Linked DNA regions of Brasilonema sennae CENA114. The main gene of each other region encodes a partner of the protein of the gene in region 2 in a complex. Links are inferred from orthologs where the notes say so. Each region holds a gene or a part of one and is shown on either strand. Other genes may lie near its edges.

The links.
Region 1: the proteins of tsaD (region 2) and tsaE are in contact, whole or in part, in a crystal structure (PDB 6N9A), measured with the Thermotoga maritima proteins. The link is inferred for Brasilonema sennae CENA114 from one-to-one orthologs. Residues at the interface, in WP_004082750.1 of Thermotoga maritima: Cys10, Asp11, Arg49, His50, Leu82, Gly84, Gly135, Gly136, Glu154, Thr155, Leu156, Asp157, Asp158, Ser159, Glu162, Asp165, Lys166, Arg169, Leu170, Tyr175, Lys213, Thr214, Leu217, Tyr218, Gln221, Arg222, Asn324; in WP_004082108.1 of Thermotoga maritima: Leu37, Gly38, Lys46, Lys57, Val59, Lys60, Ser61, Thr63, Phe64, Thr65, Leu66, Met67, Val69, Pro71, Tyr82, Arg83, Leu84, Asp86, Asp88, Phe89, Asp93, Ile128, Asp130, Glu131, Arg134.

Annotation. Positions count from the first base shown.
Region 1 is NZ_CP030118.1:3,838,191-3,850,499, reverse strand. Bases 6,173-9,002 are described here. They hold tsaE (tRNA (adenosine(37)-N6)-threonylcarbamoyltransferase complex ATPase subunit type 1 TsaE), read right to left. Parts: upstream 7,904-9,002; coding sequence 7,442-7,903; downstream 6,173-7,441. Other genes in these bases: DP114_RS16330 (gluconeogenesis factor YvcK family protein), read right to left, coding at 8,188-9,002; DP114_RS16340 (phosphatase PAP2 family protein), read left to right, coding at 6,343-7,455. Also shown: DP114_RS16375 (FUSC family protein), read right to left, coding at 1-565; tRNA (adenosine(37)-N6)-threonylcarbamoyltransferase complex dimerization subunit type 1 TsaB, read right to left, coding at 597-1,286; DP114_RS16365 (Ycf34 family protein), read right to left, coding at 1,386-1,634; DP114_RS16360 (tRNA nucleotidyltransferase/poly(A) polymerase family protein), read left to right, coding at 1,721-2,968; lepB (signal peptidase I), read right to left, coding at 3,021-3,653; DP114_RS16350 (dihydroorotase), read left to right, coding at 3,914-5,236; DP114_RS16345 (hypothetical protein), read left to right, coding at 5,709-5,990; more of DP114_RS16330, read right to left, coding at 9,003-9,582; crossover junction endodeoxyribonuclease RuvC, read left to right, coding at 9,755-10,246; DP114_RS16320 (response regulator transcription factor), read right to left, coding at 10,497-11,207; DP114_RS16315 (hypothetical protein), read right to left, coding at 11,335-11,475; DP114_RS16310 (CPP1-like family protein), read left to right, coding at 11,886-12,309. UniProt on the Escherichia coli protein: Required for the formation of a threonylcarbamoyl group on adenosine at position 37 (t(6)A37) in tRNAs that read codons beginning with adenine.
Region 2 is NZ_CP030118.1:1,817,571-1,829,906, reverse strand. What follows is about bases 3,824-6,680. They hold tsaD (tRNA (adenosine(37)-N6)-threonylcarbamoyltransferase complex transferase subunit TsaD), read left to right. Parts: upstream 3,824-4,651; coding sequence 4,652-5,710; downstream 5,711-6,680. Other genes in these bases: DP114_RS07695 (alpha/beta fold hydrolase), read right to left, coding at 6,042-6,680; DP114_RS07705 (Photosystem I reaction center subunit III), read right to left, coding at 3,849-4,346. In the rest of the region: DP114_RS07730 (PsbP-related protein), read left to right, coding at 1-505; extracellular matrix/biofilm regulator RemA, read left to right, coding at 1,351-1,620; gmk (guanylate kinase), read left to right, coding at 1,785-2,384; DP114_RS35710 (hypothetical protein), read right to left, coding at 2,749-2,871; DP114_RS07715 (photosystem I reaction center subunit XI), read right to left, coding at 3,112-3,627; psaJ (photosystem I reaction center subunit IX), read right to left, coding at 3,675-3,809; more of DP114_RS07695, read right to left, coding at 6,681-6,971; DP114_RS07690 (GNAT family N-acetyltransferase), read left to right, coding at 7,287-7,838; DP114_RS07680 (Tic22 family protein), read left to right, coding at 8,756-9,565; prmC (peptide chain release factor N(5)-glutamine methyltransferase), read left to right, coding at 9,590-10,504; DP114_RS07670 (L-threonylcarbamoyladenylate synthase), read left to right, coding at 10,620-11,252; DP114_RS07665 (alkaline phosphatase D family protein), read left to right, coding at 11,575-12,336.

The DNA.
Region 1 (12,309 bases), 2.0 Mb from region 2 along the record:
TCAGTTCTATTCCCGCAGAAGCAGGAAAGATCAAATTATTTACCAACAGTGCAACAAAAATCCCCAACAGAGTTTCTAGAAACCTGCCCCAAGCGTAGAGCCAGGGAGACTGGTTGTGACTCAATATAACAATTGCGGATAAATATCCCGCCAACTTCGCCGTCTCATTGAATTTCCAGTAGTTAGCCAGAAGTATAGTCACGAATACACTGATTCCCAATGACCAAGGATTGCTACCTAGGGTAATGGCAAAGATGGCTCCACCAATGGCACCAATCGCTGTTCCTATTAACCGCTGAATTCCCAATGTCAAAGTACTGCCATGGGTTGATGACATCACAATAATTGCAGCGATGACTGCATAAAAAGGATACTCCCATCGCAAGCACTGAGCAACGACCAAAGAGATCACAGATGCTATTGCCATTTTCAGTGCCATTTTGGCTAGTATCCCATCGGGAGAACAAGCCCAATTGTTTAATGCTGTGATGATTTGTCTCGGGGATTTGTGTTGACTTGTACTTTGGTTATCTGGAGGAGGAAAGGTCTTATGGGGTTTTACCATATTTATGAAGGGCGAAGTGGCTGCTGGTTTTTTACATTTCCACAGGATGCTGACCGTAAAATGGTAATGCTTCTGACCAGTTAGGACATTTCCCTTGTTGCCAATCTAAATATGCTAGTTGCAATACACTTGTGACTGTCGCTCCTAATCCGGATTCTGCTTTAATAAGTTGATAAGTGGTATTCCAGGTAGCTAATTTTTCTTGCCAGACTTCAGGTGTCATGAGGGTATCTGGCAATAAGCTGGTAAGTCCAGAAATATTTGGTGTCGATTGATAAATAGCACCGAAAACTTGACCGCGTTGAGCAGGCATTTCCACAGCAATGTCGCTTTGTGATCTTACCCCCGGTTCGGTTTCCATTGACACAGAACAGAAGTGAAAAACTTGTGAATAAGCTACAGCTGCCAAAGTAGAAATAGCAAAGACAGGAAGACCTAACTGTTGCCCCAAAGTACGGGCAGTAACAACCCCAATACGAGTCCCAGTAAAACCTCCTGGTCCTTTTGCGACGGCAAGAAATGCCAAGTTTGCCCAAGTTTGGGGCTGGATAAACTCAATTAAATATTGATGCAAATGACTTGATAATTCACGATCTAAATACCAAACTTGAGAACGTATGTCTCCTACAAAGTTACTTATTACCAAACCTAGTTCACGAGTTGTGGTATGGAGTGCCAGCCCGTATTTTGTTGGTTCAAGATGTTGTAATTCAGTGGTCAAAGCTTGTTCAAATAATGGTTAAAAATATAATCACATAGACAGATGCGACTACCACAAAAAATAGCAGTAGCCGCGTTAAAGACACAACAGAATCTATAATCAGGTTGGTACTAACTCACCAGGACGCAACTTCGACCACTTACCCGTTTCCCGCTTAAAACTGAGACAGCCTACAACGTCCCATTCCATTTCAATCATATCTTCCTGTGTACGGATATTGACATTGATGGAAGGTTCATTCGGCTCAAAATTTGGTATTTCGGTCAAGTGGGGTTGTTGGTGCTGAGTTTCTACCGCATGGTAGGTGAGACAGGTGTCTACATAGTGGCAATTTACACAAACACACATAATTGAACCAACTCCGGGGACCTTTATTGATAATCTAGCTTAAGCACCATTGTTATTCACTAGTCGCTGGGTTTATTTTTATTACAATGAACGGTTCAGTTCCTTCTCTGCTGTCACCAGAAAATTGGCCATTTAGTTTGGAATTCTTGCCACAAGCAGCTTACATAGTAGGTGGTGCTGTGCGAGATGCTATTTTGGGAAAAACTCGCGAATATCTGGATCTAGATTTTGTTGTCCCATCAGACGCTGTAAAAGTAGCCCGCAAAATAGCGACACACTACAAAGCAGGCTTTGTTTTATTAGATCCACAAAGGCAAATTGCTCGTGTTGTGTTTCCTAACGCTACAGCAGACTTTGCTCAACAGGAGGGCGAATGCCTAGAAACAGACTTGCACAGGCGAGATTTCACAGTAAATGCGATCGCATATAATCCTCACACTCAAGAAATCATTGATCCCCTGCAAGGTTATCTAGATTTGCAACAGCGTCTTTTGCGAATGATATCACCTGCTAATTTAGTAGACGATCCATTACGATTAATGCGGGCATATCGGCAAGCAGCACAACTTGGTTTTACGATTGAGCCAAATACCGAAGCTGAAATTCGTTCTTTAGCATCACATATAACAATAGTTGCCCCCGAAAGAGTCCGGGCAGAATTAAGTTATATGCTAGTTAACGCTAAAGGAACTCTTTGGATTACAAAAGCATGGGAACATAATTTACTTGTCCCTTTCTTTAAATACGCGACAAAAGAAAGTGTAAGTTTATTAACAGTGCTTGACAAAGTTGCTTTCCAACTTGCCCAAATGTGGCAGCAGTTTGGGGTAGAACTTGATCAATACATACGGGATACAGTCAAAACCACTTGGTTGGGTGTTGCAAAACTTGCAACTCTAGTCAACTCAGAACCCAAAATAGCAGAAATAGAGTTGATGGAATTAACTTATAGCCGTGCTGAAATAAAAGCGGTAAGCACCGCTTTAACGGTCTTACCGCAATTAAAAAAGCCTCTAATGTCTTTACGAGAACAATATTTTTTCTTCCAAGAAGCGGGATCAGTTTTCTCTGCCAGTGTTGTTTTAGCACTAGCAGATGGAACATCGTTAGAGGCGCTTACACCATTAATCACCCGCTATCTTAACCCTGATGATCTGGTCGCTTATCCCATACCACTATTGAGTGGTAGACATATTATGTTAGCACTGAATATTCCAGCTTCGCCACTAGTTGGCAAACTTCTTACTGAAATTGCAGTAGCGCAGATTGAGGGCAAGATTTCCACAGCAGAACAAGCTATAAAGTTTGCTACTAGGTTGTTAGGTAATGATTGAAATTTCCTTAGAGAAAAACGGACTTAAAGTCTTTTGTCAAAATCTTCTGTAATTATGGATACAGTGGGGTCTTATCTATTCCTCCAACTTGACTGAGAGGCCAAAAGCGAACGATCGCACGTCCAATAATATTCTCACGCGGAACAAGACCCCAGCAACGGCTATCATAGCTACTATTGCGGTTATCGCCTAACACTAAGTATGAGTTCGGGGGTATCGTGACTGGTTGGGATAGGAAAGACGGTTGCGGGCCTGATGTACAAACATCAACGACTGTACGCTGTGTCGGTGATAAATACTTGTCTTCTGAAAGAAGTTTGTTATTTATATAAACTTTACCATTCCTGAGTTCAATCTTTTCTCCCGGTAAGCCAATGACACGCTTAATAAAGGCATCTTGGTACTGTTCTCTTTGTAGTTCTTGCGTAGGAGAAAATACTACAATGTCACCTCGTTTTGGACTAGAGACTTTATAACTTAATTTATCGACAATAATCTTATCTGCCTCCCACTGATTTGGAGATCCATGCAAGGTTGGTTCCATTGAACCAGAAGGAATCCAACGAGCTTCGGCAACAAATGTGCGAATTCCTAAGGCTAGGACTATGCTTAAGATCACTGTCCTACTAAGTTCTGCGAGCCAAGAATTATTGGGTGCTTGGTGACTAGAGTTATTTTTAGACACTTGATATGCTGTGAAATTACAAAAGTAATGGCTTTGGTGCAGGTGATTCACTTGCCTCAGCAGGGATGCTGTATTTGTTTATCTTACACTTTGCAAATTAGGTGTTAGGGTAATGTGGTCATCTTGAGGGAGTTTATTTATTAAAATTTATAAAGTTTTTGTTACGAAAAACACAAAATGCCTGCAAAGAATCCAACTAAGTTTAACCTATATAAATAGTTATCTGTCACGCTCAGTTCTTTTTTTAACGCAGTAGATTCATGTCATCTCCTACCAGTTTGCTGATTCGTCGCGCTCGAATAGTTTTACCCAATGGTGAATCGGTTGTTGGGGATGTGCTGACAAGCCATCGCACAGTAGTCGAAGTTGCACCAGAAATTTCCACCACAACGCCAACTATAGAAATTGACGCACAAGGGTTAACTTTGTTGCCAGGAGTAATTGATCCACAAGTCCATTTTCGCGAACCAGGGCTGGAACATAAGGAAGACTTATTTACCGCGAGTTGTGCTTGTGCCAAAGGGGGAGTCACTTCCTTTTTGGAAATGCCGAATACACGTCCTTTAACAATTACTCAGCAAGCTCTTGATGATAAGCTACAACGAGCCTCACAAAAGTGCTTGGTTAATTATGGCTTTTTTATTGGGGCAACGACAGACAACTTGCCTGATTTGCTTTTGGCAAAGCCAGCTTGTGGAATCAAGATTTTCATGGGTTCAATGCATGGACAATTACTAGTTGATCAAGACGCTGCACTGGAAGCTATATTTTCTAAAGGCGAACGTTTGATTGCTGTTCATGCTGAAGACCAAGCCAGAATTAATGAACGTCGCAAGGAATTCGCTGGAACTCATGATCCAGCCGTTCATTCCCAAATTCAAGATAATCAAGCAGCGCTACTAGCAACTGAGCAAGCATTAAGACTTTCTAAAAAATATCAACGTCGTTTGCATATTCTGCATATGTCAACTGCAGAAGAAGCAAACTTGTTGCGTGAGGATAAACCAAGTTGGGTGACAGCAGAAGTGACACCCCAGCATTTGTTGCTTAATACCACTGCGTATGACAAGATTGGTACCTTGGCGCAGATGAATCCGCCTTTGCGATCGCCCCACGATAATCAAGTCCTTTGGCAAGCTTTGCGTGATGGCGTGATTGATTTTATTGCCACAGATCATGCACCTCATACAATAGATGAGAAAGCTCAAGAGTATCCAAACGCTCCCTCTGGGATGCCTGGTGTAGAAACTTCTCTACCTTTGATGTTAACCGCTGCAATGCAAGGACAGTGTACCGTAGCTCAAGTTGTTCACTGGATGTCACAAGCGGTAGCCAAGGCATATGGTATTCCAAATAAGGGGGCGATCGCTCCTGGTTTTGATGCCGATTTAGTTCTTGTAGACTTGGACACTTATCGTCCTGTGTTACGCGAGGAATTATTGACCAAATGTGGTTGGAGTCCTTTTGAAGGCTGGAATTTAACTGGATGGCCTGTACTAACTATAGTAGGTGGTCAGATTGTATATGAAAAAGGCAAGGTAGATACAAAAGTGCGGGGTCAAGCTTTAACTTTTAATCATTAGTCAAATTATTCTGCTTTGCTCTGTAGAATTAAGAGAAAGACTGTTTGTTTCTGCCTACTACTTGTCGACTTTTAGCACTTTTGATACTTATACTGAAAAGTTTTCAGTTTTTGCAATACAACCGGGATTAGGATTACGAATGTCCGTGTTAACCCCACAGCTGCATCTATAATCGTTAGTTATCAACCAGGTGTGATTTTAGATCAGCACATGCGAACAGCCAGAGGCTTGATGCTGCGCGTACGCATCTGGTCAATCTTAGTGACGTTCTCCCCACCGCGTCGCGGATGGGGCTTCTACAAGTCGCCTTGTAGAAATTTCCTGCTAAGCCCTTCGGGCACGCTGCGCGAACATTGGTGAACCAGCGATAATTAGATTTGCATCCTCTTATCCCCGGGAACGATACCTCCACAGGCAGTTTAGAGACTTCGCTCCTGACATACCACGGAGTCTTGTTATGTAGCGAATCCAAATGAATTCTATGTTTGAGTTACGTTTCCCAACGTTTGCACTGTTCACCTACAAAGTAGTCCGTTTGTGTCAAGTGGTTGGTCGTCACCAATGCTGCCTCACTAGAGCTTCTAATTGCTACGGGCATTTATATGCTACCACGCCTGTTCTAACCATTCCGGATACGTTGAAAAATGTTCGGACATCCTTTGAGGATGTACCTCATATTTTTCCCGCTATCCATCCCCACTGCACGGTGGATGGGGAATTCCGCCGAACTGCGTTAAAACTGCGCCAAAGATAGTTTTGCCACCCGAAGTAACAACAAAATCTGTTATGAAAGCTATCTTTAATGCTCTGATTAACCTAATTGACAGTACACAACATCAACCAAGCGCTTAACACTATTATGTATCGGGTACTCTCTAGCGCTAAAACCATGATCCAGAGACTAAAATCTGACCATGTTTGTCTTGCCTAACAAGCGATGACGATTGCGTTCTCCTCATGGAGATGGTACACAAACCGCACTGCCTTATGCTTGAACTTTCTGCGGTCTAAAGACACCCAAAAAGTTTAAGATTGATATCATTTCCGGTTAATGTCCCACCAGTCAAATTTTAATACAATTTGACTAGAATCAGCTAAGTAGAAAAATGGGTACTCATCATAATAACTTCCTCAATCAAAATCCTTTAGTTCGGGCAATACACACTGCTGTAAAAGGAAGAGCTAGATATAAGGTAAATGGGCTTTATCGTTCGGAAGCTCTCAAAAGATATCTTGAATTGCGATTATCGGAAGAGAAAGACGTTAAACAAGTGCGTGCCAATCATGATACAGGAAATGTTCTTGTTCTTTTCCACTCAGATTTAAGTGCAAATGCTATAGCCTGGCTTCTTGAAAAAATTGTCTTGGATTACACAAAACAAGGCAGAAAATTACCTCTAAGGACATCTTACATAAGCATAGCGCCAGAAGAAGCAATAATATTACCTATAAACAAAAGAAAATTAAATAACTTGACAGTTGGTGCTCAGAAACAAGAAAGCACCCAAACGCGTGTCAAAAAACAATTAGAGCAAGCGGGCAGTCAACTTATTTTAACATCAGGAACAACTGTGTGCACTCTTGTTTTATGCACCGGACTGCTACATAGATATGGTCTTGATGAACGCATTTTACTAGCAATTCAGAAGCTGCATACGCCACTTCTTGATCGCATTATGGTTGGTATCACTTTTCTTGGCCAACCAGTCGTTTTGCTGTTAATTTGTTTGGGATTGAGAATAGGACTACAGCGTTATAATCGTCGCACTCAAGCAACTACCTTGAGCATAGCTGCAATTGGTGCTATGGGTTTAACTTTTTTCCTAAAACGGCTGTTTGGTAGAGCACGTCCCGACTTGTGGGACTGGATTATTAATGTAGGTCATCACAGCTTTCCTAGCGGTCATGCAATGGGGTCAATAGTGATTTATGGCTTTGTAGGCTATATTTTGGCAAAGGAATTTCCTCAATGGCGAGAACAAATTTTGGCCTTGACCGTTGTCTTAATTGTTGCAATAGGTTTTAGTCGGCTTTATCTTGGTGTACACTGGCCCAGTGATGTAGTAGCTGGCTATGCGGCAGGTTTAGTGTGGTTGATTGTCTGTATTAAAAGCTTGGAACTATGGCAAAAATTTCAGTCATCAGGTAAAGATCTACACACAATTTTCGGACTGAGAGATTCACACAAAGCTGAAAAGGTACAGATTACATACGCCTAGTAACGATTTCTTCACTAAGAACGCAATTATGGGGTGTAATTTCCATTTGCCGAGTTTTTTCATCTCCATAACTCAAGCGTACACTGAGATAGCTGTCTGGTTTATAGGGCATACGTTCCGCCCACTCAATCGCGACAATTCCTGGTGTAACTTCAATGCCTTCCCAGTAGGTTTCTAAGTTTAATGCGGGGACTTGATTTGATTCCAAACGGTATAAATCCAGATGGTAAAGGGGAAGACGTCCCTGTGTGTACTCGTTAATCAGGGTGAAAGTTGGGCTGACTATTGGATCAGTAATGCCCAAGCCTTCCCCGATCCCTTGTACTAATGTCGTTTTGCCAGCACCTAAATCACCTTCTAGTAAAATCACATTACCAGCATTTAGTGATTGAGCAAGAGTTATTCCAAGCTTTCGCGTCGCGGTTATATCTGCCAGAAAAATTCTCATCATCACTCACCCCCCCCTTGGCTTAATTCAAAATAACGACTATGTCCTACACGCAATTTACAGCTTCTTTGTAGAAGGTGCTAAATTAAAAATTATTTTTGTTGGTGCAGCTTGTTCCTAAGAACTACTCTAAATCAGTGAATTCGTTTCAGATCAGGTTTCTAGCTATAGACTGTTGCTTAGGACAACAATCAATTCACAATGTACGCGCTTTAAAGGCGTGTACCCCTGGCTTGTGCTAACGAGTTTGGCCACTACTATAAATCCCCAACTAAAAATGTCTTTTATTTGGAATTTTGAATTCTGAATTTTGAATTGTTTAGATGCCCTCCACTGTACCACCGCCACAACACTCGTGCTAATTGTTGAGAGTTATGACGCACGCAACCTGTTTCATCTTCATGCATCACGTTAGCTATCACAATTCGGCGTCCCAACTGAGCTATGGCTTCTCGATCTAAGAAAACAGGATGGGAGTTTTGTTGAGCATACCGCGTCAGTGCGAGTTCGCTAGGAGATTTTTTGTGTACCAGTACGGCATTAAATAGTGGTCTACCACAAGCAGCATCAATCGCCCTAATGTGATCAGCAACAGTGTATCCCTGAGTTTCTCCAGGCTGTGTCATTATATTACAGATGTAAATGCGTGGTGCGTCCGAGGCGGCGATCGCATCAGCAATTTCTGGTACTAACAAATTGGGAATGACGCTGGTGTAAAGACTACCAGGACCCATAATAATGTAATTAGCTTCTTTGATTGCCTTGATAGCTGCTGGCAAAGCTGGCGGATTTGCGGGGATGCAGCCAATTTTGACAATACTACCACCCGCTTCGGTAATTTTAGATTCCCCTTCTATATGGCGACCATCGGCTAACTCAGCCCAGAGGCGCACATCGCTGAGGGTTGCTGGCAAAACTTGTCCTCGAATTGCTAGGACTTTAGAACTGGCGGCGACACCTCTTTCTAAATCGCCAGTAATGTCACTCATCGCCGTCAAGAACAAATTGCCAAAACTGTGACCAGTCAAACCATCCCCAGCTTTAAAGCGGTACTGAAACAGTTCTGTCAGTAACTTTTCTTCGTCAGCTAATGCTGCTAAACAATTACGAATATCTCCTGGTGGTAGCACGCCAAATTCCTGACGTAATCGCCCTGAAGAACCCCCGTCATCAGCCACAGTGACAATCGCGGTAATTTTGGCGCTGTAAACTTTGAGACCTCTAAGCAATGTGGAAAGTCCCGTACCACCACCAATGACTACAATTTTTGGTCCCCGGTACAATCGGCGATGTGCCAGCAACACATCAATGAGATCCTCATCACCTTCTGATCTGAGTACCTGAGTAATTGAACTTACTGTCCGAGTTTGTCCCCACAGAAGCAACAACAAGCCGCCTACTATCACCAAAGGACCGCTGATGTAATACGGTACAATATCGGTGATCACTCCCAGAATGCGCCTCAAAAACTTAATTGCCCAAAAAATTGGCGTTAGCCTAATCCAGATAGCTAATCCCAGACTTGCTAATATCATGCCTCCAAGACTGATGAGCAACCATCGTTTTACTGATAGTCCAGGGGACAACCACTTGAACCACTGGTTTACTCGATAGGAAGTGCGACTGCGTGACTGCTTTTGCAGCGCTTTAAGGGCAAGTCTTAGAAAACCAATTGACATACCTGATTTATAGCAGTATTACTAACAATGATTAACAGAAAATGTATACCACCTGGTTGAAATTCGGATGTGGAATTGTTACAGTTTTCAATCCTATTGGACTAAAGGTACATAGTCTAAATTGCCAGTATACCGAGTTAATAGGCTTTGTGGTCAAAAAAATAACAAGTCAATGGAACAGCGAATTTTAGGAATAGATCCGGGACTAGCAAGTTTAGGATTTGGGGCGATTATATGCCAAAAAAATCAAGACAGGGTGCAAGAAAATTCACTCAACCTACTCGACTTTGGTGTTATCAATACGCCAGCCAATACAGAAATTGGACAGCGGCTATGTACGTTATACGACGATTTACACACCCTGATCAAAGAATTTCAACCTGAACTGGTAGCAATAGAGAAATTCTTCTTCTATCGTATGGCAAATACCATCTCCATTGCTCAAGCGCGGGGAGTGATCATGTTAGTTTTAGGGCAACATGAATTACCAACAGTAGAGTTCACTCCTGGCCAAATTAAGCAAGCGTTAACCGGATATGGTAACGCTGAGAAACAGGAAGTTCAGCAAGCTGTGGCGCGGGAATTGAATTTAGAATATATTCCTCATCCAGATGATGCAGCTGATGCATTGGCTGTCGCGCTGACAGCATGGTTTCAGATTTAGTTGTCTTTTGCGAAAAATCAGGCAAGTCTAATGTAGAACTGAAAACTCAAGGATAGAGTGTTTCATCTTTAATTCGTTTTTTCTTTCGCCCCAGATCTTGAAGTTAAGAGACTGAGGCCTTAAAACAATGCCTGATTTGTGCTTGTGCACTAGATCTGATAAAGGAGTTGTATGAAGGTTACTTTTTAACCAGATTCGCCAGTAAAATATCTGTGAACCACAGTTTTGGCAATCTTTTAGGTTATAAAGATTATTCAAATTGTTGAGCTTGAGAAGAAGATTCAAACTTATATCCGACGCCTCGTACAGTTTGAATTAATGCTGGTTGGCTGGCATCAATCTCAATCTTCTTACGAATTTGACCGATATGGACGTCTACAACTCTTTGATCGCCGACGTACTCATAGTCCCAAACCTCCTGAATCAGTTCAGAACGCCGCCAAACTCGACCAGGATGGCTAGCTAAAAAATGCAACAGGTCAAATTCCAAAGCAGTTAAAGGCACTGGTTGAGTGTTAAGCGTAACTTCCCGCCGTACGGGGTCAATCATTAGTTTTTCAAATACTAACCTCTTCTGTTCTGCTGTAGTAACAACACGCTGACGCCTTAAAATGGCTGCTACTCTTACTTCCAATTCCCCTAGACCAAAGGGTTTGGTCAGATAATCATCAGCACCTTTAGAAAAGCCGCGAATCTTGTCGGCTTCGTCTGCACGACTTGTTAACATCAGTACAAAAACTCCATTACGGCTTTGCATCTCTTGGCAGAGGTTAAATCCAATCACGTCCGGTAAATTTACATCTAAAATTACCAAGTCTGGGTTAAATTGCTCAAACAGCGCTAGAGCTGTTTTACCATCTTCGGCAGATTCTACCTGATAGTTTTGCCTAATTAAGAAGCGTTGGATTAAGTTCCGAACCGCAGGGTCGTCATCAACTACAAGAATCTTGGCAGGAGCCATGACCATCACTTTGCACAAAAATTTATAGGATAAAGCGCGAATTCCATCAAGAAAATGGTTTTCGCATTGGAGACAATATGTATCTACAAGGCCAAGGTATGATTTCCCTGATTATTTAAATACTAGTTTAATCAGGATTATCCACAATTAGGGCGTAAATATTTTGGTAATGCTGCCCATTGCTCCAGTATTTGACTTTTTTGTCAATTTTGTGTCCACAAAGCAAATCCTCTAACCTTAGCCACAACACCTGGTTCAACTCGGACACAAGCTTATCCCAGATGTGCGATCTTAAAACCCTTTAATTTTAAATCGAGATGTGACTTCATGGCACGAGAAAGCAAAAGACTCTTATTTACAACTCACGTTTAAGTGCTGTAAATTGTTGAACCTGAAATACAAGAGATTTTTTCATCGTAAAATTGGCTTTTAGGTATTTTTTGCTTAAATTCTAGAGTAAAGCCCTACTTAATCAACGACATGAGGGGATACACGGAGCTATGCCTATATGTTAAAGTGGCTATAGTTAAAATTAGCAAACTAGTGTGGCTTGCCTGTGTTAATATCCGGGTGAACTATACGAATTGACCTAAACCAATGTTTAGGTCAAGATAAAAATATAGTATTTTTTGTTTAGCAAAACATTGCCGCTGACTTAGGCTAAAGTAATAAACTCCCATGAGTGACGATCACAATCCATACGAAAAACTTGGGCTATCAGAAGATGCGAGCTTTGATGAAATTCAAGATGTTCGCAATCATCTATTGGAGCAACACAGTGGCGATGCTAAACGTCTGGAAGCCATAGAAGCTGCCTACGACGCAATTTTAATGGAGCGCTTAAAGATGCGCCAGGAAGGCAAAATAAAAGTGCCTGAACGCATCCGATTTCCAGAGCGTCTAGTGCCATTGCTTCCAAAAGAAAGTCAAACTCCTCGCCAACAGTCACCAGCGTGGTTGCAACGCATTCTAGATAAGCCAACATTAACAGATACTTTGTTGCCTGGAGCTTGGTATGTTGGATTAAGTGCAATTAGCGTTTTTTACCCAGCTGGTAGCGATCAAGTATTGCAATTAACATTAGTCCTAGGGGTGTGTATCA
Region 2 (12,336 bases):
TGATCAACAGATAATCAGAAAACTTAAGCCTTCTACTGTTATAGCGTCTCAAATTAATTCAGTTTTCACAAATTTTCAAACCTATGTAGAAAACAAAGTATATTCTATTTCTTATCCACTCGGGTGGTTTTTGACAAGAAGCTGTAGTGAATTAGCTTATATTACAAATCTAAAAATGGCAATAAGAGGTGGAGGAATAATTACCCAAAATTTTATTAAAACTGATGTTCAAATTATTTCCGAAAAAATTCAAACAACTTTCACTGAAAACCTCAGCTATTCTGAAGAAAATGGAGAAAGGCTAGTTAAAAAGGAAAAAATTAATGTGGATGGTAAAAATGGTATGAGGATGTGGTATTCTGGTAGAGAAACAGAAACAATGATTACTTTATTACCTTATAAAGACAACAATACCGCTTGTATTACTACTTTTTACACAAGGAACAATTCAAACTACATACCTATTTTTGAAAAGATACACTCCTCCTTCAAAGTTTTGAGTTGATAAACTTAACATTCTAAAATTGTCTACGGCTTTGTGATTTCGAGTTGCACTGCACAAACAATAGCTAGCAGGTGATTTTCTATGAGTTCAGAAATGATTTCCAAATACATAGATGCGTAGATTGGCTAGAACAATGCAAAACCCAACCCAACTTTTACAAGCGTTGTAGCGTTGGGTTAATGCATTGTAGCTAAAATACAAAAATTGCAATTATTTTTTGAATTCATATAAAATTCCTATTTGATTTTTGTAAAACTAGGTACAGTTCCGTGTTACGGATCTCTACTCTGTGATCCTTCGGGTGTGCGCAGAGCGCACGCCTTACGGCGAACGTCCTATGGCGCTCCGCCACGCCTTAGGGTGAGTAAGCGCGCTCTTGGTAGGGTCTCCAACGCCAGAATGAGGGAGACCCTCATCAAGTACTGGCTCCTGTGCAGGCGACGGGCGTTCCCGGAGGGCTATCGGGTATCTCCTGCCCAGACGCTACTTTGTAAGTGCCAAAGGGACACGCTTACGTGTTCGCTCGATTCGTGCGCTTGCGCTTACTCTTACGCAATCGCCTCTGTCGGGAGACAAGGACTGCATAGCGCTGTCTCACCAGATGCCTCTGTCGGGAAACCCTCATCAAGCACTGGTCTGACCAAATCAAACCGGATTCCTATATGAGCCTATTCCTTTAGGTAGATTTTTAGTATTCTTGGCTCAGAAATAGCTAAAAAAGGGATTAATGAACTTAAAAACGAAGACTGACGTAAGTATAAGCGTTGTAACTCCTATTTTTTGTAGATAACATAAAGAATAGTTCTTTAAAAGCTTCTCTCACCGCGTTTAGCGTCAGTTTTTTTATGGACATTCAGTTAATCAACATCGGCTTTGGCAACATCGTGTCTGCCAACCGAGTAGTTGCCATTGTCAGTCCAGAGTCTGCCCCGATTAAGCGGATCATCACTGATGCGCGTGATCGCGGTCAACTGATCGACGCAACTTACGGTCGTCGTACTAGGGCTGTTATCATCACTGATTCCAGTCACGTTATTCTTTCGGCGATTCAACCGGAAACGGTAGCGAATCGCTTTGTGATCACACGTGATCACCATCAAGCTGTAGATAATTGAGCAAAGGTTAAATCTATAGTCCCACGCCTATTTGCGCCATACCAGCAGTACCATGTGAATAACAGTGGTTTTATGTCACCTAGGCTACAAAATTTCGTTAGTCAGGAGTCGTCAGACTCATGGCCAATGAATAGTATCTACTAATTAATTCACAGGTTAAACGGATGATGCAAGTTATCAGCACTAAAAGTGGTGCTACTACTAAAGAATGCCCGCCAACAGGCAAGCTAATTATCTTGACTGGTCCAAGTGGAGTTGGCAAAGGCACTTTAATGCGATCGCTCTTACAGCGTCATCCCCAACTGCATTATTCTGTATCGGTGACGACTCGTTCTCCTCGTCCAGGGGAAACGAACGGCAAAGATTATTATTTTGTCAGCCGTAGAGAGTTTGAAGAATTGGTTGCTGCTGGCGAATTATTGGAGTGGGCAGAATTTGCTGGTAATTATTACGGCACTCCGCGAGAAGCCGTAATGAACCAAATTCGCTCTGGCAAAAGGGTTGTGCTAGAAATTGAGCTAAAAGGAGCACGACAAATTCACACTTGTTATCCTAGCGCCCTGAGTATTTTCATTTTGCCGCCTTCTATGAGTGAATTAGAAAAACGAATACGTGGTCGGGCACAGGATTCAGATGAGGCGATCGCCCGTCGTCTGCGCTGTGCTCAAGAAGAAATAAATGCTGCTGATGAGTTTGATATTCAAATTGTTAATGACGATTTTGAAAGCGCTCTCAATTCCATAGAAGCAGCCATACTGAGTTAACACTCGTTGGTAAAACCCTCCTATGACCCTCGCTGAGCGCCAGAGGCGCACGCCAAGGGCGAACGCTCAAATTCAAAATTCAAAATTCAAAAATAATCAAGAAATTTTGAATTGAAAATTTTTAAATTCTTTGAATTTTGGAATGACATTTGAATTTGAGCAAGGGTTTCAAGCCCCTTAATTTTATGAATAGAGGTATAAAAAATGCGCAGCAACATGACTCAATGCCCCGGATTTATGAGCCAGTGCATTGGGGAGCCAGTGCATTGGGGAGCCAGTGCCCTTCGGGTATCTCCTGCCCAGACGCTACGCGTAAGTCCCAAAGGGACACGCTTACGCGTTCGCTCTTAGCGTGCGCTTGCGCTTACGCCCTTGGCGTGCGCTTGCGCTTACGCAGTCGCCTAGAGGTATCTGGCGTTCGGGTTCCCCGACTTGTAGACGCCCGGAGGGCGGCTTCCCGATAGCCGTAAGGCGTGGCGTCAGCCATAGGGTAGCACCTGGCGTCCGTAGAGTTCTTAATTTTGAACTTTGAATTTTGAATTTTGAATTCCCCCGTTCGCGTAGCGTGCCCGAAGGGCTTAGGGGGTTGACGCTGTTGGAGGTAAAGTCACAACTAAAGGACGCAAGAAAAAGTTACGTAAACCTTTTCCTTGCGTCCTTTATCTTTTGTAATCTGTCTGGCGGCTTTTTGATAGAGGTATTATGACCTCATGCCTCAGAACACTTATTAGCCAAACAAACCTTGAATCAGACTGAGATTACTAGTTAAAAAGTAAGCGACTACTGCACCACCAATACCACCGATTAAGAAAGCACTGGCAAAGCCATTCCAACCTTCACCAGATTTAAAAGCATTTGGAGGATTGGGTGCAGTCACAGTCACGCTTGGTTCAGGGGGATTGCTAGCTGCATATAGAGATATGACTCCAGTCATAAGGACTACGAAGCCCAAGGTTGACAGTAATCCCGCTAAGTTGGCATTAGGCGTATCGCGCAGGGGACCGAGTTTGGCGAATGGACCAAAAACCCAGTAACCATGAGCCATCCCAACTTCTAGTCCTCTCCTGAAAGGAGTTAGCCCTGGACGATAGGCGGGCAAATTACTGATGAACCACTTGATTAAGGGAGAAGAATTAACCGGTGTTTCCAAGTTGCCCCGTTGTGGATCGCGCCATTCAGGGAAAACAACTTCGCGATTTCTAGGATCGCTGGCAAGATTTTTTGACGCATCTACTGCTTGCATATGTTCTGTGTGCCTCTCAATAAAGTATTGGCAGTTTTCTCCGTAATTTACGGCATGGGATGGAAAAGTAAATCAGGGAAAAACCGATTAAATTCAATCAAAATGCCAGCAGTGATGAACAACCATATGGTAGTGATCACTGGTGCTGTGGAAAGAAACTTCACAAAATGATTTTGGTTCATGAATCTATACTCCAAAATGTGTGAATGAGTGATGTTGAATTAACGCGGCGAAATAGGAACTTCTTCATCTTTGGCTGTGAGTTGACCAGACAGTAGTTGTTGTACTGCTGCTGCTGGCCAAGCAAAGCCTGATGCCATAATTGGAAGCGCTAGAGCAACATCAATCTGAATTTCTTTTTGTTCAACATCGCCCCCTTGTTTTTTAATGACCTGTAGGTAGGTACGACCTACCCAGCCAATCCAACCAGCGATGTAAAGAAAAAGAATGCTAGGAATCAGAAAGTCACCAGCGCGATCTAAGCGACCATCTACTATGAGATGAGGTAAACCTTCTGGTCCGCACAGCGCTTGAGAATAGCGCTCAAACCGCTTTTTCCCAGATTCGGGGTCAGCTGTTGTATTCCGGGCAGATGCTGCTCTCTCCTGAAAGCTTGGAGATTCAGCACATGGTACAAGATTCTCCCCAAGCGCTAAAGCTGGTGGGGAAAAGTTGAACCAAACACAAATAGCTAGAACTAAAGCAAACAAGCGACGCATGGAATTGTTTCCTTTTATTACGAAACAAAAAGTTTTTTGTACAAAACGAAGCGGCTTGTACAATCTTGATTTGTAGAACTAGGATGTCATGATACTCTTGCGCGTGAACCGAGTAAAGTTGAAGTAAATAAAAGTTAAAGCTTCTCAAACCAGTTCTTATGAAGTTCTGAGTTCACAAGTCAGTTATAAGTAAAATTTTTCTATAATTTTACTCACAACCGGGCACTCAGTAACCTGCTGCCTTTTGTGCAAGAGAAACACCTGTAGCTGAATAGCTCCTTTGTACTTACCATGTTATTGTAGCAATGGCAACTGTTTTAGCAATAGAAACGAGCTGTGATGAAACTGCCGTGGCAATTGTAAATAATCGTCAAGTTTGTAGTAGTATTATTGCTTCGCAAATTCCAGTTCATCAGCAGTATGGTGGAGTTGTACCGGAAGTGGCGTCCCGGCAGCATCTAGAAACGATAAATGGGGCGATAGCCCTTGCCCTGGAACAAGCAGAAGTAGATTGGGGCAAAATTGATGGTATCGCCGCAACTTGTGCTCCTGGGTTGGTTGGGGCGTTATTGGTCGGGTTAACTGCCGCCAAAACCTTAGCAATGGTACATAACAAGCCATTTTTGGGTGTTCATCATCTCGAAGGTCACATTTATGCAACTTATTTAAGTGAGCCAACCTTAGAGCCTCCTTTTCTTAGCTTACTAGTTTCTGGTGGTCATACAAGCTTGATTCACGTCAAAGATTGTGGTGTGTATGAAACCCTAGGAGAAACTCGTGATGATGCTGCGGGTGAAGCGTTTGATAAAGTAGCACGTTTGTTACATTTGGGATATCCTGGCGGACCCGTAATTGACAAGCTAGCAAAGCAGGGAAATCCGCAAGCTTTTACATTACCAGAGGGGAAAATTTCTCTACCAGAAGGTGGATATCATCGGTATGATGCGAGTTTTAGTGGGTTAAAAACAGCAGTGTTGCGGTTGGTACAGCAATTTGAGAAAGATGGACAGTCTTTACCAACAAAAGATGTGGCGGCTAGTTTTCAGGAAACTGTAGCACGCTCCCTCACCAAAAGGGCAATAACTTGTGCTACAGATTATGGTCTTTCCACCATTGCTGTTGGTGGAGGCGTAGCAGCCAACAGTGGGTTAAGACAACATTTACAACAAGCAGCACAAACTCATAACCTACGCGTGCTATTCCCTCCCCTAAAATTTTGTACTGATAATGCCGCTATGATTGGTTGTACTGCTGCTGACCACCTCAACAGAGGTCATACTTCGCCTCTGACCTTAGGCGTTCACTCTAGGTTAGCGCTGAGCCAAGTTATGGAGTTGTATCAAATTGGTACAGATAATCTTTAACTTGACCGAGACAATTTTAGATTTTAGATTTTGGATTCCCGAATTTTGGATTTTAGATTTTAAATTTTAGATTAGAAGATTGAGTTGAGCCGTGGGACTAGAGGCTTAAATTCTTCCAGATCTTGGTTTTCAATTCTTTAAATCGGCTTTTCTTTAATTGACGGATTTTGGATTAAAATCTAGATTCTAAAAAAGGGTTTCAAGCCGACGCAAAGTCAGCGGCAGCTTATCTCCTCCAAAGACGCTACGCGAACGGGTAAGAAGCAACAACCCGAAAGCTGCCTTGTCAATCTAAAATTTCAAATCCAAAATCCAAAATTCAGTGACTCTATTAACAATTGACGACTGACGATTGATTCTTGACAACAGAGCGAATATGAGTAGCAACTGCATCCGGCTGTTCCAACATTGCTAAGTGTCCGCAGTCAGGAATTTCGATCACATTGTCACCACAGTAAGAAAAAAGAGGGTGAAAGCTAGCTAAATGACGGACATACTTAGGTTCCATAACCTTGTCTTCCGCACCAGCTAAAAAATAAATTGGTTGCTTAAGTTGAGCAACCAACTGTGGCAAACAGTTAATTTCTTCCTCTGTTGTAGAATCTAGCAACGCTCCCAAAGCAGCTTCTGGGTCGGCAACAACAAAATCAATCACTCGCTGCCGTGCCCAATTACGCTCCAAAGGACGTGCTACACTCGCTCTAGTAAACAGTAAATCAATCAGGGGCAATTGCCCAAGCCATTTAGGGCGAACTTGTAAAAACCGCTGACCGGCTGAACGAAACTGCTCAAAAGCTTCCTTGAGGTAAATCCCACCACCAGAGTTAATACAAATAACTCCTTTGACACATTCCGGCATATGGGCAGCACCCCAAAGGGCGATCGTGCCTCCCAAAGAATGACCAATCAACCAAGCACTCTTGACATTTAACTGTTTGAGAATATCTGCTAAATCTTGAGTGTAGGCAGCTGGAGTATACACAGAATCAAAGGAATCAACAACTGCACGACTAGATTTAGTACTTTGGCTGAAATAATTTTGTTCTTGACTAAAATCAGTTTTTAATTTCTGTTGCGACTCCCCAAAACCTCTTAAATCATAAGACAGACACTGAAAATCATCTGACAACCGAGAAATTACAGGTTGCCAGTATCCACGGCTATTGAGCCATCCGTGGATAAAAACTAAAGTGTCGGGGTAGTTCGTAGGAGCTGTGAGTTCGTATGCGTGTGGAACGCCCAAGATTTCGATGGTTGCCATATTTCTATCGTACCCCGTTCAGTTCGGGAGTTGGCAAGATAAGGAGATTGGAAAATGGAGGCACATGAATTCTGGTGTCATACACAATAATGTTTCCGTTTTAGCTAATTTCTTCTTAGCTCCACAACAAAATGCTAAAGTTGAAAAAGACTAGTGTAAGATGCACCCTTGATGACTACTGTCATCGGAAAATTCCGCCAACAGACAAAACAACTGTATGTGTTGCGGAATACAACGTAGATAGTTGAATCACAAGTGAATCAGCACTCTTATCTGTCAAAACCACCTCGTATATACTACCTGAACCACGTTGGCATGGGTTTTTGGAAAACTTGGTTTAGTACATCAGAAGCTAACTCAACAACTAGGACAACACCCTCAGAAGAGTATGCAGTTGAAACTGTAGGTAACTCAGACTTGAATGGTGTTGGCGAAGTTCATCAGCAGGAAACTCGCATAGTTTTTAGTACGGAGCGAGATCTCGACCTGTATGAACTAGAGGAACTATGCGATTCCGTCGGTTGGTCGCGTCGTCCTTTACGAAAGGTAAAAAAAGCTATAGAGCATAGTTTTCTTGTCGCTTCTATGTGGCAAGTGCGAGGAAACAAAAGGCGACTTATTGGTTTTGCCCGTGCGACGTCAGATCATGCCTTTAATGCCACAATTTGGGATGTGGTAGTTCACCCAGACTTTCAAGCAAAAGGACTGGGAAAGGCACTTATGAAATATGTACTCAAAAAACTCAGGAGCGAAGAAATTAGTAATGTGACTCTATTTGCTGACCCCCATGTCTTAGATTTTTATCGGGGTTTGGGGTTTATGTCCGATCCAGAAGGCATCAAAGGTATGTTTTGGTACCCTCATTAATTTTTAACAGAGACATTACTGTTATAAGTCTATGTATAGGGAACGCAACAGTTTACAAAAAGCAAAAAAGCATGGTATGATGTGGGTGAACATTTGGCAACATAATCAAGTAAAATCTAAAAAAAGCTATTGATTGTCGCCAAAAAGCAACAACTAAGTTAGAATAACAAATTAATCGGGATGTAGCGCAGCTTGGTAGCGCGCCTGCTTTGGGAGCAGGATGCCGCAGGTTCAAATCCTGTCATCCCGATCTTATAGATGAATAGTAAACCCTAGATCAGAATACAGGTCTAGGGTTTATTTATATAGTGCAACCAATTAGCGCAAGCAAACACGATATCAGTTCAAATTCTGTTATCTTAGGTTGAGCGTGCAAATGACTCAAGCATACATAAATGACTTACATTATTTTTTGGATATACCATCAAAAAATTAAATCAAAAAGTCAAAACTGGATTGTGCTACAACTATTTGTTTGATTTGTCAGACAATGTACACTGAAATTGCATATTTTCCCGGAAGCAATAGTCATGTTGCTTTGCTATTTCTTATTTTCTATTAGCCAAAATAAATTCCAAGCATTGAATAAACCCACAAGAAAGGAAATCTGTAAAGCTTGAGACATTTTGCGGCAAATCTAGAAGGAACGATCTTATATTTCTTGTCGTCAACCATAGCTGAAAAAGCCAATAGAATGGCAGAAGACACCCTTGAAGTAAAAAGCACATTTTTCGCCTTTGTTAATTACAGCAATCATCTACCGTTCGAGCGCAATTGTTTAGTAGGGCGAAATTGAAATACCGAAAACAGCACAGTTAATGAGCAAAGAAGGTAATATATCTAGAACTGGTTAATACTGTGCAAATCCAACTATATTGTCAGACTTGATTTTAGAGAAATTGATGCGAGGAGTAGTTATGAATTTATTAGTTCGCTGGGGCACAACATTGACTTTAGTTGGGAGTACTCTGCTAACAACTGTTTTTAGCGGAAATCTTCCAGTAATCGCATTGACAGAACAACAAATTAAAGAAAAATTAGATCCAGTACCAGTCTTTTTGATTACTAACAACCAGGGTGTGCCTCTCACTCGTACAGTGCCTAACAATGCCGCAAATGCGCAAAACGCTCAAAATAAACAAGCTACGGTGACAGACGTTTTTATGAGTGGGCAGGAAGCTCAGGCTTTTATTAACGAACTGCGGAATGTCAAAGGTAAAGATCCAAAAATGGCAGATATGTTAAAAAGCCTGCAAGTGACGCCAGTACCTTTGGGGATGATTTATCAGAAACTTCAAGAAAATGCCAAGAAACCAAACAACCTAGTGTTTGCTTTTAATCCTGGAAAACAAGATCTAGAAGGAGCAGTAACATTGCTGCGCCAAAGCGGTAAAGAAGTTAAGCAGTTCCCAAGTGTGCCTGTTTTTATTGTTAGATCTCCAGATAAAGGATATGTATCCGTCAAACGGAAGACTGACAATAAGGAAGTTATTCCTTTGTTCTTGAGTCAAAAAGACGCCCAAAATTTATTAAGCCAGGTCAAGCAACAAGTTCCCAAGGCTGATATTCAGGTTGTGGACATAGAGGGAGTCATAAAAACTTTGAAAGAGAAAAATGACACTTGGCTCAGCCAAGTCGCCATAGTACCATCTACCGAGAGCATGCAGTATGTCGTTAGCAAGCGAGGTGGTGGTGCAAGTCAAAACCCCCCTGCCAAAAAGAAATAAACTTATGCCTGATAGTATAAAGGCATGGCAGATAAGCAGTTATCAGTAACTGGTTTACAACTTTGGCAGTGGCGTAACGTGGCGATTCAAGCTGCCAACGCCACTGCTATTTTACCTACTGAAGTCGATTGGTTACTACAAGAAGTCGCTGGATTAGACCGCTTGGCATTACGCTTGGAATCATACAAAAACCAGGCTGAGATTCCTTTGAAATTATCTTTAGAGGATTTAGACAAACTCTGGCAGCAGCGCTTAAATGAACACTTGCCAGTACAATATGTTGCAGGAGCAACTCCTTGGCGAAAGTATAAAATCGCTGTGTCAAAAGCGGTTTTGATTCCCAGACCAGAAACAGAGTACTTGATAGATTTAGCTGTCGCTGCTGCTAGAAACAGTAAGGTGACACCGTCTTTAGAGCAAGGACACTGGGCTGATTTGGGAACTGGTAGTGGGGCGATCGCCATTGGATTAGCAGACGTTTTCACCACAGCAATCATTCACGCTGTTGACTACAGTCATGAGGCGCTAGTGGTTGCAAAGGCAAACGCTCAAAATTTAGGTTTTGGGGAGCGTATTCAATTTTACCAAGGTTCTTGGTGGCAACCTTTAGCATCGCTTAAAGGTCAATTCAGCGGAATGATATCTAACCCGCCCTATATTCCCACTAACATCATACCTACCCTACAGCTTGAAGTTGTTAAGCATGAACCACATTTAGCTTTAGACGGTGGCATAGATGGTTTAGATTGCATCCGCCATTTGGTAGAAATTTCTTCCACCTATTTACGCTCTGGTGGGGTTTGGTTGATTGAGATGATGAAAGGACAGGCAGATGCTGTGGGAGAAATGTTGCACAATCAAGGGAGTTACTGTAACATTCAGATTCATAAAGATTTAGCTGGCATTGAGCGCTTTGCTCTGGCATATAGAAAGAGCTAACATCACAAACAAAGAACTCAGAACTCACGACACTAAACAGTGAATCGATCACTGTCCACTGTCGTGAGTGCTCACTAAATTCTGAGTTCTGGGTTCGCAATTCTGAGTTTTGTTCATGCAAGTTTCTTTAGACACCCTTATCTTAGGCGCACGTGCTGGTAAATTGGTGAGCTTTCCTACAGATACTGTTCCGGCATTGGCAGCAATACCCGAACAAGGAGAGTTAATTTACGCAGCTAAGCAGCGCAGTCGAGATAAACCCTTAATCTTAATGGCAGCGACTGCTGAAGAAATCTGGTCTTTCACCACGGGTAGTGACCAAGAGTATGAAATTTGGCACGGACTTGCCAAGAAATATTGGCCAGGAACACTGACTTTGGTGTTACCTGCCTCCAAGCGAGTACCACAAGAAATAATTTCTATTTCTGATGGAGATTGCGATCCTCACAAGGATAAGCTTACTCCTGACAGGACAATTGGAATTCGAGTGCCTAATTGTAGAATTGCCCAGACTATCTTGGCGCAAACAGGTCCTCTTGTAACCACCAGCGCCAATTTATCAGGTCAACCTCCTTTACAAACAATGGCAGAAATTTCGGCACAGTTTCCTGATGTTTTGACTTTGGCGGCGACAGAATTAAAAGACGAGGTACACGGAGATGGTGTTCCTTCGACTGTTGTGAAATGGACTGGAAACAATTGGCAAGTTTTACGACAAGGTGCTACGAAGATAGAAATCTTTAGTTGAACCCGACACCCCTACACCCTGAATTTTGCTCAATCAAACAGCCTTAACTGTTCCTTTGCTAGGAATTAACGTCTGACTGGTAAATTAAACTCGGGCTTTGCAACAGTTGATACCTTGAAGCAGCAGGAAAATTTGATCGTCTGGTGTTCTTTGAATTAACGTGAGTTCGACGGGTTGATTTAGGCACAAAAAAGGCGCTCGCTGTAAAAGAGTGTGATATCGACGATTGAAATATTGGTTTAGTGGTTTGTTAATTCTTACCCTGGATGCTTTGGATCATCTGTTCCTCTGCCTTGATTTGTGAGTTACTCAGGGGAAAAAGATGTTAGATTACCAGAATTTTGAGCGGTTTTTGTACAGCCGAGTCAAGCGACGGAACTTAATTATTGGGGCTGGGGCATTGACTGGTTTGGCGATCGCCAGCCAATTCAATCAACGAGCCATCGCCCAAGTTCCATTTCCCAGTTATCCCTTCACGCTTGGTGTAGCGTCAGGTGAACCCTATCCTAATAGCGTGGTGCTTTGGACTCGTCTGGCTCCCAATCCTTTACAAGGCGGTGGAATGCCATCTGTGAATGTGCCAATTCGTTGGGAAGTCGCAACTGATCCCAACATGAAAAATATAGTAGCAAAAGGCACTGAGATTGCCATCCCAGAATTAGCTCACTCAGTCAGAGTGGTTGTAAATAAGCTCAAACCCAATACATGGTACTGGTATCGCTTTACCTCAGGTACAGAAGAAAGTCCAATTGGTCGCACTCGTACAGCACCTCAACCAGGTAGCGATTTAAGTAAATTTGCCTTTGCATTTGTTTCCTGTCAGCACTATGAGCAAGGGTACTTCACAGCATACAAATATTTGGCGCAGGAAGACCTAAGCCTAATAGTGCATACGGGTGACTACATCTATGAGGGAGGAATCACACCAGATCGTCCTAGACAACACAATGGTCCGGAAATTTTCACTCTAGATGATTATCGTAACCGTCACGCCCTTTACAAAACTGATTCAAATTTGCAAGCAACTCATGCAGCATTTCCCTGGATTGTGACTTGGGATGACCACGAGGTGGAAAACAACTAC